Linked DNA regions of Phragmitibacter flavus. Each later gene encodes a partner of the first gene's protein in a complex. Links are inferred from orthologs where the notes say so. Each region holds a gene or a part of one and is shown on either strand. Other genes may lie near its edges.

Evidence for each region. The genes of interacting proteins can lie anywhere in the genome.
Region 2: the proteins of prfA (region 1) and prmC are in contact, whole or in part, in a crystal structure (PDB 2B3T), measured with the Escherichia coli proteins. The link is inferred for Phragmitibacter flavus from one-to-one orthologs.

Annotation. Positions count from the first base shown.
Region 1 is NZ_VAUV01000012.1:25,543-30,759, reverse strand. The notes cover bases 893-3,741. They hold prfA (peptide chain release factor 1), read right to left. Parts: upstream 2,931-3,741; coding sequence 1,854-2,930; downstream 893-1,853. Other genes in these bases: FEM03_RS16395 (OmpA family protein), read right to left, coding at 3,438-3,741; rpmE (50S ribosomal protein L31), read right to left, coding at 3,026-3,277; FEM03_RS16410 (autotransporter-associated beta strand repeat-containing protein), read right to left, coding at 893-1,712. In the rest of the region: more of FEM03_RS16410, read right to left, coding at 36-892; more of FEM03_RS16395, read right to left, coding at 3,742-4,382; FEM03_RS16390 (hypothetical protein), read right to left, coding at 4,454-5,217. UniProt on the Escherichia coli protein: Peptide chain release factor 1 directs the termination of translation in response to the peptide chain termination codons UAG and UAA.
Region 2 is NZ_VAUV01000012.1:188,838-193,213, reverse strand. What follows is about bases 319-3,202. They hold prmC (peptide chain release factor N(5)-glutamine methyltransferase), read right to left. Parts: upstream 2,278-3,202; coding sequence 1,360-2,277; downstream 319-1,359. Other genes in these bases: FEM03_RS17105 (hypothetical protein), read right to left, coding at 2,762-3,202; FEM03_RS17110 (cyclic nucleotide-binding domain-containing protein), read right to left, coding at 2,292-2,651; murA (UDP-N-acetylglucosamine 1-carboxyvinyltransferase), read right to left, coding at 319-1,322. Outside these bases: more of murA, read right to left, coding at 60-318; more of FEM03_RS17105, read right to left, coding at 3,203-3,832; FEM03_RS17100 (hypothetical protein), read left to right, coding at 3,935-4,376. UniProt on the Escherichia coli protein: Methylates the class 1 translation termination release factors RF1/PrfA and RF2/PrfB on the glutamine residue of the universally conserved GGQ motif, i.e. on 'Gln-235' in RF1 and on 'Gln-252' in RF2.

The sequences.
Region 1 (5,217 bases):
AGTCGCCACCCTGCGCGCTTGGGGTGGTAGCTGTTTTAAACAACGGAGCGACGGCGACGACGGATCACCAAAAGTCCCAATCCCGCAAGAAGCAAAACCACGCGACCCGGTTCCGGCACCACATTCAAATAGACCGCCTTTTGCGCATCGTTAACAACCAGGCTGTAGTTCGGACTTGCCAGGACCACATCGCCCAAGTTGTAGGCGAGGGTTCCATATTCAAACAACTTGTAGGATCCATTGCCAAAACCTCCCGCATTCGTGACCTCCAGAATTCCACGCAATGTGAGGGCTCCATTAACATCCACCCAATCGCCCGAACTACTGCCAAGATCAAAACGCAGGATGCTGCCAGTGTTCAGGGTGAGATCCGCGTCAATGGTCAACAGCCCCGTCGAACTCACGCTGGCAAGACTCATATCCCCTGGAGCAAAAATCCCTCCGGTGTTGATGGTCACATTGCGAGCAATGGTGCCTGATCCTCCCAAAGCAGCGTTGGTGCTGACGATGACCGCGCCCACCTGAGTAGAAACTGCCGTGCTTGTCTTCGATAAGATACCGTTCACCAGAAGTGTCCCCTGATTGATCAAGGTCTCGCCCGCATAGTTGGCCGTGCCGGTCAGTGCCACGATGCCAAGCCCTTGTTTGATCAAATCATCCTCCATCAACGCGTTGGTCGAAGTGCGGCTGAGCGTGCTAAAGTTTACCCGTCCCCCCGCTGCTGCCGTCACGGTCAACGGATGCAAATGCGACATCAGCACCGTTCCCGTAAAACTGGACAAATGGGCGGTGTCCCCACCCAACCGAAAGCTGTTGGTCGCATTCACCGCTCCTTGTGTCCGTGTCGTGAGCGTGATGTCTCTCCCAATCGTCACCGCAGCGCTCGTCAGGATCGCTGAGTTGTAGTTGGCTGAGTCAGTGGGGGAGGTTCCCCCATTTGCCATGGCAATGGCTGAAGTGCCATTCCCAAATGCACCGGCTGCCCCGGAAAGGGAATTGACTCCGACCCTGACCGTTCCGCTCCACACCGCCGTGCCATTGGTGTAGGTGTTCAATCCATTCAAAGCCACCGTGCCGCCGCTGTTCACGGCAGTGAGGCCCCAGTTGCCGGAAATCACCCCGTTGACGGTCAGCGTGCGCCCACCATTGGGCTTCAGCCGAAGACCACTCAGGGTGGTTGCCGCCGACAAATTGCCATTGAGCACGATGTCTCCATTGATTGCCTGAATGCCACCCCCCGTTGTGTTGTTCACCCCCGATCCTTCAATCACCAGGTGGTCGTTGATGGTCTGAAGATTTGAGGCGTTGTTCACCAGAAATTCATTGGAATCATGGCCCGTTGCGGTGGTTGCTCTCAAGCGGATGGTCTTGCGATCCGCCTCATTCCCCAAAGTGAAAGCTCCGGCACCACTGTTAAAAACGATTCGATCTGCCCGCCATAACTCAGCGCCCAACAACGGGTTCAGACGTGTCGAACCCGCAAACTGAATGATATCCCCCGTCGCAGGGGCGACCGGGTTCACCGGTGCCGTCCCCGGAACCGTGCTGCCCGATCCTCCCCAATTCGCACCAGTCCCCCAGTTATTGTCCGCTCCTGCGCCATTCCAAACCACGGTCGCTGCGTGACTCGAAATGAAACTTAAACCCAGTCCACAAATGACGGACAAGGTCGAATTCGCCATGAAATAAGAGCGGAGGAATGGAAGTGACATTTTCGAAAATTAGACAAATGGATTAGAAACAAAACCGCCTTAGTGGACCTTGAGCTTGGCCCATGTCGTGTATCGCTGTCAATACAAAACCGGAATCCACCGTCGTTAACCACTACTTGGTGAATACATTTAATGAATCGATCAACGTAGCCCTGCCTCAGCAAGACGATCATGCACGTCGCTTGCCTTCAGCTTCTCAACCATCTCCTGAATGCGCCCTTCGACGAACATTTCAAGGTTGTAAAGCGTCACTTCAATGCGGTGATCGGTGATGCGGTTCTGCGGATAGTTGTAAGTGCGGATCTTCTCCTCCCGGCCACCACTGCCGATCAATGAACGGCGGTGAGCCGAATACTTGGCCGCCTCCTCGTTCTGTTTGCGCTCCAACAGTCGCGAACGCAGAATCGACAACGCCTTCTCTTTGTTCTTCAACTGGCTGCGACCATCCTGACAACGCACAATGGTGCCCGTCGGCATGTGCATCACCTGCACGGCGGAATCGGTCGTATTGACCCCCTGTCCACCGTTTCCCGAAGCACGACAAACTTCAATGCGCACCTCGTCCGGCTTGAACTCGATGTCCACCTCCTCGGCTTCAGGAAGCACCGCCACCGTTGCCGTGGATGTGTGAATCCTCCCCTGCGCTTCCGTGGCAGGAACGCGCTGCACTCGATGCACGCCGCTTTCATATTTCAATGTGCTGAACACATCCTCGCCGCTCACCTTGAACACCACCTCGCGGAACCCACCCAGATCCGCCGGGCTGGCTTCCAAGGGCTCGACCTTCCAACCGCGCTCTTCGGCATACCGGCCATACATCCGCATCAAATCCCCGGCAAACAACGCCGCCTCATCTCCCCCCGTGCCCGCGCGAATCTCCATGATCACATCGCGACCTTCCAAAGGATCCGGTGGCAGAATGGCCAGCTGCACCAAACCTTCGAGTTCCTCGAGCCGCTTCCTCAGCGAGGGCAATTCTTCTTCGGCCATCTCGGCCAGTTCGGCATCTCCGGACTTGGCGAGATCTTCATTGTCGACGATCTGCTGTCCAACACGCAAAAACTCTTCCCAAGAATTGTCCAGCGCCTGCAAATGCCGATGTTCGCGCAGCAATCCGCTGGCCTTGCGGTTGTCTTCGTAAAAATCCGGCTGCTCCATCTGCATCTCCAATTCGGAGAGACGGAGTTTCTTTTTTTCAATGATCGATGAGTAGTCCATGGCGCTGATTCAGTCGGCGAAAAAATGCACAAACAAAAAACGGTGTCGCGCCATCAAGGCACGAGCACCGTTTTGCTGAAAATAAATCTGAAGCGCTAAGCGGAGGCCGTAACCGAAGCCGCTTTTGGCTTGCCACGACGAGTCGCGGCGGTCGAACCATAACGTTGGGCGAATTTGTCAACGCGACCGGCGGTATCAACGAAACGTTGTTCACCCGTAAAGAAGGGGTGGCAACCAGCGCAAATGCCGATTTTGAGGTTCTGAACGGTAGACCAAGTTTTGTAAACCGTGCCACAGGTGCAGGTAATGCTGGTCTCGAAAGTGGTTGGATGTAGTTCCTTTTTCATGGCAGTCGAATGTGATTTGGCATTCGGCCCGTCCGCATCGCGGAAGGGGGATGCTATGTTATACGCTTGCAGAACGGGGTCAAGCTGATTGCAAGGTTATTTTCGACTCCTGAACCTTTTCTTTCAACCGATCAAGCCGTCGTCGGCGTCTCTAATCCGATCAGGGAAGCACCAGCCAGACTTCGGCCGCCCGGTTCTTGTTTTGGTTCTCCGGCGCGACCAGCTCGGTCGATCCGATTGCCACCGGATACGTCAAATTGAGCGCTCCAGCGCTTTTGAGAAGATTGATCACCGCGTCTGCACGATCTTTCGAGAGCTTCTTGTTGGTCGCTGCGTCCCCGGTGCGATCCGCAAAACCCAAAACAAAAAACACGGCGCGCGGATCATCCATTACCTCAGCCAACGAGCCTTCCCCTAAAGATTTGACCAGCTCACCCGAATCGGCCGCACCGGGTTTTGCCCCGCCCTTCTCAAAGTAAACGGTATGCACTTTGAAAATGCGTCGCGCCGCCTGCAAACCCTCACGCACCTTGGCCTTGGCCTTGTCGGAATACAATTCAGTAGGTGCCTCGTCGATCCTCGCCGCCGCGTCCTTGATAAGCGCATTGCCCTCAGCCGAACCGGCAGCCACTTCACGCACCGGCTCTTTGGGCGGCAGGATGTCCAATGATGCATCAGGCGTCGTTGCCGCAGGCGGAGTATCGGTCACGAGGGTCGCGCTTGGAGGGGTTGCGGTCGAATTCGGCATCGAAGTGGGCTCGGCCGTTGCCACCATCGGTGTCGGTTCTGGAGCCGCTGGAGGCGTGCTGAAAGGTTTACCGATCTCTTCCTCTTCCTTGGCGACGGGCTGCGATTTGCGCACCTGATTGGCCTCTGCCACTTTCTTCGCGATATCTTCCTTGGTTGGTTCCGCCACCGGTTTGGAGTCCGTCGACCCCGGCACCTTTTCCGGCTTCTCCTGGTTCAATGGACCCACCATGGCATTCCCGGCTTTTTCCTCGCAACTCCGCAACAGAACAAAAAATCCCACCAACATGCTGCCAACAAACAGCATGAGAATGAGATTGGCCAGGATACTGGGACGACCGGTGGACGGGCTGGACATAATGGGCTACTACCGCAGTGGCGAAACTCAGCGCCATGTCAACTAAGGATTCAAAAATGCGCCGATTACCTTCATGGAGTTGACGCCACAAATTGCGCCGTCAGACCTTCCACTTTGATGTCTTTTCCGCCGCCAGGTTGACGGTCAAGCACCAGCACCTCATCGCTGGCCAACCTTTGGAGCCGGGTGTTCCATAACATGACCGTTGCCTTGCCACCGCGTTCCGCAGCAATGCCTTGGGCCGGAACGGTGACTGCGATGTAAGTCGAAAGATGGGCTCCTGCCGACGCCATCAACACCTCACGATCCCGCGTGCTGCTCACCGGCACCTCTCCCGTTGGAGGGGTCGCCGATTCCGTCGTCAGTCCACTTGAAACCGAGTGGTTGCTGACTCCTCCAATCGAACGCCATGCCGTGTCCAACGAAGCCAGCTCAGCCGCCGCCTGTTTCTGCAAGGCCACCATCGCCTCCGCCTTCTCCTTCTCCAAACGCTTCACCTCCACAACTGCGGGATCAACCACAACATCGACTTGAGGCTTGACCTTGGGTTTCGGCTCCGCCTTGCTCGCTGTCTTCGCGGGCCGGGCCGTCGCAATTTTCTTGTCGTAGGTCTTCTGAGTGGACTGAATCTTTTTCGCCGAGTTCGAAGTCACCTGCGCACGCCTCTCGACATAGGCCGGCTTGACCATGCGTGCCACCACCGCACGAGCCTTCTCCTCAGCAATCGCCTTCTGCCTCTCACTCGCTCGATATTTCGCCAGCACGACGACGGCACCCAGCAACTGCACGCCAGTCCCCTCAGCCCCTGCCGAATAATCCAACCCCTCACAACTCG
Region 2 (4,376 bases), 160 kb from region 1 along the record:
GCTCATGCGCCCGTAGCCCGTTTATCGCGCAGAAAGTAAATTTCGCGACACTGGAAACGCTATTCTTTGATTCGTTCTGTAATCGCCCCCAGGCTGCTCAGCTTGTCGTCAAGGTGCTCATAACCGCGATCAATATGGTAAAGACGGTCAATCTTCGTCGTGCCCTTGGCATTGATCGCCGCCAGCACCAAAGCCGCTGAAGCCCGTAAATCACTCGCCATCACCGGGGCTCCGCTAAGCATAGGAACTCCCGTGATCCGCGCCGTGTCGCCATCCAGCTCAATGTTCGCCCCCATCCGTTTCAATTCGGAAACATGCATGAAGCGGTTTTGGAAAATCGTCTCCTTGATGCTGCTCAGCCCGGGAATCGTGCAGGCCAGAGCACAGAATTGCGCCTGCATATCCGTCGGGAAGCCAGGATACGGCCGCGTGGTCAAATGAAAGCCCTTTGGACTCGTTCCTTGCATGATGGTCACCGTGTCCTTGGTCGAAGTCACGTCATAACCCGACGACTGCAACAATTCGATGGTCGTTTTCAGGTGCGCCGGAATCACATTACGAACCATCACCCCGTCCCCACAGATCGCTCCCGCCACCAAAAACGTGCCCGCTTCAATCCGGTCAGGAATCACCGTGTGTTCCGCTCCATGAAGTTCCTCGACCCCTTCAATCACAATCCGCGTCGTCCCTGCCCCCTCAATCTTCGCACCCATTTTGATCAGGAAATTCGCCAAATCCTCCACTTCCGGTTCCGCCGCCGCGCCTTCAATGATGGTCGTCCCCTTCGTCAGCACCGCCGCCATCATCACGTTGTCCGTGCCCAAGACCGTCGATCCATACTTGCTGGTCAAGTTCATGGTGCACCCCTTCAAAGGCTCCACCGCCTCGATGTGAATGTTGCCGCCGTCCACCTGCACCTTGGCGCCCAAATACTCCAAACCCTTCAAATGCAAATCCACCGGCCTATCCCCAATCACGCATCCGCCCGGCAATGACACCACCGCCTTGCGCAACCGACCCGTCAACGGACCCATCACACAAATCGACGCGCGCATCTTCACCACCAAATCATAAGGCGTATCAGGAACGATTTTCTCGGCCTTGATGTTCATCGTCCCGCTCGCGCGTTCCACCTCGGCACCCAGCTCCCGCAAAATTTGCAGCATGTAGTTCGTGTCACTCAAATCCGGCACCCGGTGAATCACACACTCATCCTTCGTCAGCAACGTCGCCGCCAGGATGGGCAGCGAGGAGTTTTTGGAACCGCTGATGGTGACCTTGCCACGCAACCGCGTGCCGCCTTGAACGATGAGTTTTTGCATGGATTAATTTAAATAAGAGAAAAAAGAAAATGAGATACTAGCGATCCTCTTCTGCCACCGACTCCGTCTCGACGGCCTCGACAACTTCAGCATCAACATCAATCTCCGGAGCAGTTGCAAACACGAAGCGCTCGATGCCCGAAAGATCCTGTGCGCCGTGCATCTCGGAAAAACCTGCCAATTGCAAACGATTTAACACCGCATTCGCCTGATCGTGATGCAATTCCAACGCCAACATCCCCCCCTTCTTCATTCGCGCCGGGCATCCTTCGATCAACCGGTCCACGATCTCCAAGCCCGATTCCCCACCATCCAACGCCAGTCGCGGATCGCGCAACACCTCCCGGCTCAGCGATCCCATCTCACCGGTTGGAATATACGGCAGGTTCGCCACGATGAGATCAAATTGATGCCCTTGAAGCTCTTCAAACAAATCACTCCTCACGAAGCGAACATTCCGACCTTCCAGCTTCAACCGCGTCGCGTTCAACCTCGCCAGCTCCAACGCGTCCTCCGAAACATCCGCCAACGTCACCTGCGCCCCCGGCCACGCTTTTGCCAGCGACAAACCAATGCAACCCGACCCTGTCCCCATGTCTAATACCGTTCCCGGCACCTTCTCCGCCAACTTCTTCTCCACCAGCAAATGCACCAGATGTTCCGTCTCAGGACGCGGAATCAACGCCCGAGCATCGCTCACAAAATCGCTCCCATAAAAGGGCACCGTCCCCAACAAATGCTGCAACGGCTCGCCCTCGCCCCGACGCTTCAACAGCACCCTCAACGGCTGCAACTGGGCCTCCTCCAATGCCAGATCAAAACGCAGATACAAATCGAGCCTCCGGCATCCCAACACATGCGCCAACAGATGCTCCATGTTCAGACGCGCATCCTCCACCTGCCGTTTCGCCAGGTATTCCGCACCGCTGTTCAAAGTCTCGAGCAATAGTTTCATCCGTTCTTAGTCATTCACACCACCCCGTCATCCAAACGCCGCAGCCGACGGCTCAACACCCGCATCACCTCCACCGCAAACTGCGGCACCTCATGCACCATGAACTCAAAACGCTGACGATTGATCGGCACCAACACACAATCCGACTTCGCCACCGCCGTCGCCGTTCTTGGGCCATCCTCAATCAACGCCATCTCTCCAAAAAATCCATCCTCACCCACCGTCTCCACCACTTTTCCTTTCACCGACAGCTCCACCTGACCCGATTGAATCACAAACATTGCCTCCCCCTGATCGCCACTGCTAAAAATCGTTACCCCGGCAGCAAAACTCACCGCCTTGGTCTCGTCTTCAAAAATGTTGGGTATCTTCATAGTGTAATGGTGTGGAATAAATCTCAGTAAATCCCTGTTGGTCAAGCCGCGACCTCATGTGACGCCGCCCGCCACCATTTGCAACTGCCAGCTGCTTGAGATTCGATTTCTCATTCCACAGGAGGCAACACCGTCGCCAGCCCTGGCGCCAACAACCTGCCGAGGGTGAACTCGATGTGTTTCTCCACCAAATCCCCCATGGAGGCACATCCCGCAAAATAATCCGTGCTGTGATAATCACCCAGCTCCCGCTTCAACTGCTCCACCTTCGCCACCGGCTCCACCGGGTGACTTTTCATGCAGCGAAACAACGATCTCAGCCTCCCCTTCTCCGCCAGAAACCGCCGCGCGATCAGAGTCCGCTCCTCCTGCTGATATTGCTGCATTGTCGCGTAGTTCAAATATTTGGTGCACATCTGCACCACCGGCAGGTTCTCTTTGTAAAACTGCGGCAAATAAATGCTCTTCGCCCCCTCATAACTTTGCTGGTCGAAATCAATGGCCCGCACCCGATACTGCGTTTCCTCAAAGTCCGGCGTCATGTCCATCACATAATTGTAGCTCCGCATGTCCCCCAGCAACCGGATGAAACAGCGCTCGCTGAACTTCACAAACTCCTTCGCCACCCGCACGCGGTTCACGTCCGGCCGGTCGAAATAGTCTTTGATGAACACATCCCCCGGAATCCCCGCAATGTGCTCCTCGATCAACGTGTTCTCATGGCACAAATACGTGATGCTGTTCGGCGACAGCAGATGCTCCAGCTCAAGTCCATACACCCGCGACGCATCCGCCACTTTCACGTAAAAATGGTCATAGTTGTCGTTGTATTGATTCACCACGCGAATCCGGAACGGTTTACTATTTCCAAAACCACAAAAATCCACCCGCTCAATGTAAAGGTGCGGCACCGACTGCATGTCGCCCGTCTTCAACAGCGAATAAATGCTCGTCAACCGCGGCCACAACTCCTCCATCACTCCCCGCTCATACACCACACTGTCCCACAACGTTGACTGACCATCCTTGTCCATCAACGGGTAACAACTCGAAAACCCCATCAAATCCGTATAGGTCGCCGGCAACGGGGCCATCCGACCATAATGCCGAAGGTAGCTCCGCAATTCATCACTAATGCTAATAAACGCCTTGCGACGGGTGATTTTAATTTCTTCGGCCATAGAGGGTTGATTGCAGAGGGAAAACAGCGACGCGACAACTGCGAAAGAATCTTGCCAGAGCGCAGCAAACCTGCCATAAAATTCATTTTTCGTGATAATTCCGTGAAATATCGTTGCTCCATCATCAGCGTTTGCCTGGCCTCCGCGCTTCCATTCGCCCTCGCCGCCCAAGATTTGGATTTGCCCCTCCCTGTGGAAGGTCCCATGCCCATGGTGCAGGCCGATGGAAGCCTCACCCCCACGCTGATCATCAAGCCCCCGATTTCCAAACCGATCATCGTCCCCTCCACCCCGGAGCAGCGCGCCCAGGAAGTCGCCATTCTCGAACTCGAACGCAAACTCGTCGAACAACAAGTCCGCCGCCAGATCGCCGAAGCCCATCAAAACGGCACCACTCAAAAACTCAAGCAGCTCATCGTCATGAACGGCCCGGTCGACTTCTCCGTCAGCCGCGCCCCCAAACCACCTGAGCACGGTGCCCAAAAAGTGGCCCTCGTCGGCATTAACGACAAGGACGTCGCCCAAAGTGTCGAATCTTTCTTCG